Pigmentibacter sp. JX0631: one gene and its partner. The protein of the gene in region 1 interacts with the protein of each later gene in a pairwise test. Links are inferred from orthologs where the notes say so. Each region holds a gene or a part of one and is shown in the gene's direction. Other genes may lie near its edges. The genes, in order: menB and rfaD.

Region 1 (3,173 bases):
CCGGTAAAAATTATTTTTGGAAAAGATACAATTGGAAACCTGCCAACTTTATTACAAAATAAAGAAAAAATATTATTTGCTTATGGCGGTGGTTCAATAAAAAAAAATGGCGTTTATGAACAAATTAAACAAGCATTAATTCATAAAGATGTTTATGAGTTTTCAGGTATTGAAGTAAATCCTGAATATGAAACCCTAATGAAAGCTGTTGAGTTATGTAAAAAATGTAAAATCGATTTTATCTTAGCAGTTGGTGGAGGATCGGTTATCGATGGTTGTAAATTTATAGCAAGTGCAGCTAAATATAAAAAGAATGATCCTTGGGAATTGGTCATGGGAGCTCAAAGTGAAAAGGCAATTCCACTAGGTTGTGTATTAACTTTACCCGCAACTGGTTCAGAAATGAATGGCTTCAGTGTCATATCCAGACGAAGCGTGAATGCAAAAAAAGGTTTTTTTTCAGCACATTCTTATCCAGAATTTTCAATACTTGATCCATCTGTTACGTTTTCTTTGCCAGAAAGACAAGTTATAAATGGTATTATAGATCCTTTTGTCCATGTCACTGAACAATATTTAACTTATAAAATAAATTCTCCGTTACAAAACAGACAAAGTGAAGCCATTTTAAAAACTTTGATCGAAGAAGGTCCAAAAGCAATAAAAAGAAAAGAGGATTACAATAATAGAGCAAATATAATGTGGTGTGCTACCCAAGCTTTAAATGGCACGATTGGGAAAGGAGTGCCACAGGATTGGGCCACGCATGAAATTGGTCATGAAATAACGGCATTATTTGGGCTAGATCATGCTCAGACTCTTGCCGTAATTCTTCCTGCTTTACTCCAACATGAATATGATTATAAAAAAGAAAAATTAGTCGAATTTGGTAAAAATGTATTTTCTTTAGATTATAATTCTGAAGCAAAAATTGCTAAAACTGCTATTAATAAAACAGAGAAATTTTTTAGATCATTAGGAGCAAAAACAAGACTTTCTGAATATAAAATTCCTAAAAAAGAATTAAAACACATAGCAAAAAAAGTTATGGAAACGAGTAAAGGTGTTAAATTAGGTGAAAATTCAAGAATAGGTGAAAATGAAATACTAGAAATTCTTGAAATAGCATGGCCAAGCTATAAGTAAAAAATGAATTAAATAACTTTATATAAAAAAAAGTTATATAACTTGGAAATATAATTTTTTTCAGTTAAATAACTTTTTTGGTTTTAAAAACACTTGTTGAAGGAGTCAGAAGTGAATCAAAACAATTGGCATAAAATGCAAGATTTTGAAGATATTAAACTAGAGAGAACTGAAGATGGTATTGCAAAAATAACAATTAATCGCCCACATGTGCGAAATGCTTTTAGACCAGAAACTGTAAATGAGTTACTAAAAGCTTTTGAAGTATGTAGAGATCATCCAAAAATTGGAGTGATTATTTTAACTGGTGAAGGAAAAGAGGCATTTTGTTCTGGCGGAGATCAAAAAGTCCGTGGCCATGGCGGATATGTTGGGCAAGATGGGTTACCAAGATTAAATATTTTGGATGTGCAAAAATCAATTCGTTCAATGCCTAAACCAGTTGTAGCGATGGTTGCGGGTTATGCAATTGGTGGAGGGCATGTCCTCCATGTTGTTTGTGATCTAACGATAGCTGGAGATAATGCAAAATTTGGGCAAACTGGTCCTAAAGTAGGATCTTTTGATGGCGGATTAGGAAGCAGTTATTTAGCGCGTATTGTTGGGCAAAAAAAAGCGCGTGAAATTTGGTATCTTTGCCGTCAATATAATGCGCAACAAGCTTTAGAAATGGGACTGGTAAATCATGTGGTGCCAGTAGATAAATTAGAAGAAGAAACTTTAAAATGGTGCAGAGAAATGATGCAACATTCCCCACTTGCTCTACGCTGTTTGAAAACAGCATTAAATGCTGATTGTGATGGACAAATTGGATTATTGGATTTTGCTGGCAATGCCACTTTATTGTATTATCTAAGCGAAGAAGCCAAAGAAGGAAAAAATGCCTTTATAGAAAAACGTAAACCTAATTTTGATAAATTTGATAGATTTCCTTGAGGTATCATGTCTGACGCTCTGACTACAAAACAAGGAATTTATCCTTGGCTACTTGCTGCTCGTCCGAAAACATTATCAGCAGCAGTAACTCCTATTTTAATTTCAACAATGTTATCATTTCACTATTCGTTAACAGTTAATTATCAGAAAATTTGTTTCCTTAGTATTCTGGCATTATTTTCAACGATATTTATTCAAATTGGTACAAATTTAATTAATGATGCTTTAGATTTTAAAAAAGGTGCTGACAACGAAAACAGATTAGGTCCTAAGCGAGTCACCCAAAGTGGATTACTATCCGCCAAACAGGTGATGATCGGTGGATTTTTAAGTTTTTTAATTTCAGTCTTATTAGCTATTCCTTTAGTGTTACATTCCGGTTTTCCTATTATTGTAATTGGCCTTGTTGCGTTACTTTTTGGGTACTTATATACTGGAGGGCCTTATCCTCTTGCTTATAAAGGATTGGGTGAGTTATTTGTTATTTTATTTTTTGGTTTAGTTGCTGTTGGTGGAGTGTTTTATTTACAAACAGGATTTTTAAATACAGCCGCTCTTATAGCTGGCCTTGAAGTTGGGTTACTTGCTACCGTTCTTATCTCTATAAATAATTACCGTGATTATTTGGAAGATAGAAAAGTTAGAAAAATGACATTAGCCGCAAGATTTGGTCCTTGCTTTGCAAAATATGAAATATTGTTTTTATATTTTTCTACTTATAGCATTCATCTTTATTGGTTTTATGAAATTAATTCTTGGAGCGCTCTTTTACCTTTTGTTACTTTACCTTTGGCTATTAAAATAGTAAAAGATTTATTTCATCAAGAACCTTCAAGAATTTTTAATAAATATTTAGGAATGTCAGCATTATTGCAGCTACTATTTGGAATATTATTTAGCATAGGCATATTAATAGGGTAAATTTTTGTGTGTACTCTTTTCTTATTTATAAATCATTTTGAATCTTTTCCTATTTTATTGATCTCAAATAGAGATGAATATCGTGGGAGAAAAGCCAGAATGATAAATGGTTGGAATCATTCATTGACTGAATATGGTAACTCTGTATTTAGTCCTCGGGATGATTCCAA
Region 2 (3,292 bases), 1.0 Mb from region 1 along the record:
TTCCATGTTAGGCGAGTTTGAAATCCTACCATATTCCAAGCATTATCGCCTAAACTTTCTTTCCGTAATTGAACTACTGCATATGGCATTTTTCCGGTTTTAGGATTGATAAGACCTTTTGGTTTCATCGGGCCAAATGAAAGGGTGCGTGGACCGCTTTCTGCCAAAACTTCAATTGGCTGGCAACCATTAAAATAACGAGGTTCTTCAAAGTTTTTATGGGGAACTTTTTCTCCAAGTAGTACTTTTTCAACAAAAGCAAAATATTCTTCTTTATTAAAGGGGAGATTTAAATAATCACCATCCTCATCTGCATTAGAAACATCAGGCAATCCAGTTAATTTTTCTTGCGTTAATTCTGCATTAGAAACATTCAGTAATTCCGGTGATTTTTCTTTATTTTGCGCTAAATTCTTTTCATATAAACTGGTTTTTGATAGTCTATTCGCATAAAAAGCAACATCATAATTAATGCTATCGCCATCTAAAATTGGGGCAATGGCATCATAAAAATAAAGCTGATCACTTTTCGTAATTTTTCTTAGGTCTGCAGCGAGTGCGTCATCAGTTAAAGGACCGGTTGCAATAACGATGGCATTAAAATCTTTTTTAAGGTTAATTTCATCGATTGATTGAACTATGGTCTCAATAACTTCAATGTTTTTATGATTTTTTAACTTTTGCGTAATTTCAGATGAAAAGAGTTCTCTATCTACAGCTAAAGTTTCTCCTGCTGGCACTTCAGCTTTTCTGGCTGCTGGTAAAATAAGGCTTCCTAATTTTTCTAGCTCAATTTTTAAAGTTCCGGCTGGATTTAAACGGCTTTTGGACTTTAAACTATTAGAACAGACTAATTCGGCAAATAAATGAGGAGATATTTGGGCTGGAGTTGTTTTTTTTGTCTTCATTTCATATAAAGTGACAGACAATTGATAGTGTTCCGCTAAAATCCATGCACATTCACTACCTGCTAATCCAGCGCCAATTACTGCAACATTCATAGAACTATCCTTTTTAAGATTCTGAAAAAATAAAATTTTATAAATTTGGGTCTTAACGATACCTAAATTTATGTTAAGAGTTTATATTGCAAAGTATGCTGTTTCTTTCAATACATTCTTTTGTTGATTTTAATGGCATTTCTTAAATTAGAAAGAAAAAAGGATAAAGTATGCCACTTTTTGTTGTGACTGGAGCCCATGGGTTTATTGGGACAAATATTGTAGAAAAAATTCTGGCTATGGATCCTACTGAAATGGGTTTTCCGCAACAAAAGCCAATTAAATTTTCTAACTTTATGGAACAAGGACATCAAGATTTAGGATGTTCCGTCATCGCTAGTGACTTATCTACTAGTATAAATAGGGATACAGCGAAGCGATTTTTAGGCTCAGCTCGTTATCAGTATGTTGACTACAGAGATCTCATATCCTATCTTGAAAAATTGCCACAGAAACCTGATGTCGTCATTCATAATGGAGCCTGCTCTTCTACAACAGAAACTGATGTCAACGTCTTTGCTGAATTAAACCTAAACTACTCAATAGCATTATGGATATTTTGTGCTAAGTACTCTATCCCATTTATTTATGCTTCAAGTGCTGCAACATATGGTGATGGATCTTTAGGTTTTTCTGATAAAAAAGAAGATTGTGAAAAATATACTCCTCTTAATTTATATGGAAAATCTAAGCTTGATTTTGATATTTGGACTTTAAAACAATCAAATACACCACCTTCATGGTTTGGTCTGCGATATTTTAATGTTTTTGGGCAATTTGAATCGCATAAAGGCGGTCAAGCAAGTATGGTATATCATGGATACCAACAGGCAACACGCACTGGTAAGATAAAACTTTTTGAAAGTAACTCTCCAAAATATAAAAATGGTGAACAACTTAGAGACTTTGTATATATAGATGATATCGTTCAAGTGACTATTCAATTAATTAAATTATCGTTAGCAAGAAAGCATGAACAATCTAACATTAATTTACCTGAAAATGGGTTATTTTTAAATATTGGTCGAGGAATTACCGAATCTTGGAATAGTTTGGCAGAACAAGTTTTTTCAGCTCTTTCGCTCCCTATCAATATTGAATATATCCCAATGCCTTCTAACATTATAAATCAATATCAAAATTATACATGCGCAGATCTTTCAACACTACGTGCGATAGGTATTCAACATGAATTTACATCTTTAAGTGCTGGAGTTACAAAATATGTTCAAAAGCATTTAATGCGAGGTCAGTAGAATTTGTAAAATTCAATTTTTTTTATTATATTTTTATGGTTGTACTCAGTTATATAACTAAACAAAATGAAGGTTTTTTGCATGGACGCTCAACAACTGACACGCCAAATATATTGGTCACCTTCTGGTGGATTGAATGAAATTTTGCATATGACAACGTACTTTTGGTTAGCCATAGCCACTGTTGTTTTTGCTTATGGTGTTTGGAAGCACATAGTTCTTTGGCGGGCTGGGAAACCAGAAGTTTGTTTCGATAAGCCTGTTGAAAGAATTATTTTATTTTTCCGGAATGTTATTGCGCAAGCAAAAGTTTTGCGTTCACGCAGGCAAAGAGATCCTAAACCAAGATCAATATATGCTGCATGGATGCATGGACTCATTTTTTATGGTTTTTTTGCTTTATTTTTCTGTACAACTATTGTTGCTTTAAAAGATTATAACATCACAGATCTTTATCATGGTTGGTTTTATGCATTTGTAAAAGTTACCGGGCAAATTGGAGGTGTTTCTTTAGCAATTGGTCTTCTTCTGGGAATTTTCAGAAGATCAAATAAAGAATATAAATTTAGCCACAGTCTTGGGTATACGTTACTTTATTCTTTCCTTTTTTTATTAGTTATTCAAGGATTTTTGTTGCAAGGATTTAGATTAGCTTTTGATCTGCATGCACCAGATACGCAATGGGCTTTTGTTGGTTACTTATTTAGTCTTCTCTTTCCAAAAAATATGGATTCAAGTAATGCCAATATGATTTATACTTCGTTATGGTACTTTCATATGGTAACAACCATGGCCTTTATAGCAACAATACCATATACAAGAGCTTTGCATATTGTAACAGCATCTCTTAATCTATATACTCAAAGATTAACCCCTTCTGTAATGCTAGCAAAAATGGATTTTGAAAATGCTGAAGCTGAATATTTTGGAGCAAGAGATATTCGTGATTTTTCATGGAAAGATTTGTTAAGTTTTGATAGTTGTACTGAATGCAGAAGATGTACAGATATTTGCCCTGCTAATGCAGTATTAAAG

Evidence for each region.
Region 2: the proteins of menB (region 1) and rfaD interact in binary tests that used the Escherichia coli proteins (3 or more experiments, as listed by UniProt). The link is inferred for Pigmentibacter sp. JX0631 from one-to-one orthologs.

What each region holds. Positions count from the first base shown.
Region 1 is NZ_CP123622.1:1,544,413-1,547,585, reverse strand. The notes cover bases 334-3,169. They hold menB (1,4-dihydroxy-2-naphthoyl-CoA synthase), read left to right. Parts: upstream 334-1,257; coding sequence 1,258-2,082; downstream 2,083-3,169. Other genes in these bases: QEJ31_RS06695 (NRDE family protein), read left to right, coding at 3,010-3,169; menA (1,4-dihydroxy-2-naphthoate octaprenyltransferase), read left to right, coding at 2,089-3,003; QEJ31_RS06710 (iron-containing alcohol dehydrogenase), read left to right, coding at 334-1,146. Also shown: more of QEJ31_RS06710, read left to right, coding at 1-333; more of QEJ31_RS06695, read left to right, coding at 3,170-3,173. UniProt on the Escherichia coli protein: Converts o-succinylbenzoyl-CoA (OSB-CoA) to 1,4-dihydroxy-2-naphthoyl-CoA (DHNA-CoA).
Region 2 is NZ_CP123622.1:496,410-499,701, reverse strand. Bases 260-3,214 are described here. They hold rfaD (ADP-glyceromanno-heptose 6-epimerase), read left to right. Parts: upstream 260-1,171; coding sequence 1,172-2,257; downstream 2,258-3,214. Other genes in these bases: QEJ31_RS02100 (heterodisulfide reductase-related iron-sulfur binding cluster), read left to right, coding at 2,339-3,214; trmFO (methylenetetrahydrofolate--tRNA-(uracil(54)-C(5))-methyltransferase (FADH(2)-oxidizing) TrmFO), read right to left, coding at 260-1,001. Outside these bases: more of trmFO, read right to left, coding at 1-259; more of QEJ31_RS02100, read left to right, coding at 3,215-3,292. UniProt on the Escherichia coli protein: Catalyzes the interconversion between ADP-D-glycero-beta-D-manno-heptose and ADP-L-glycero-beta-D-manno-heptose via an epimerization at carbon 6 of the heptose.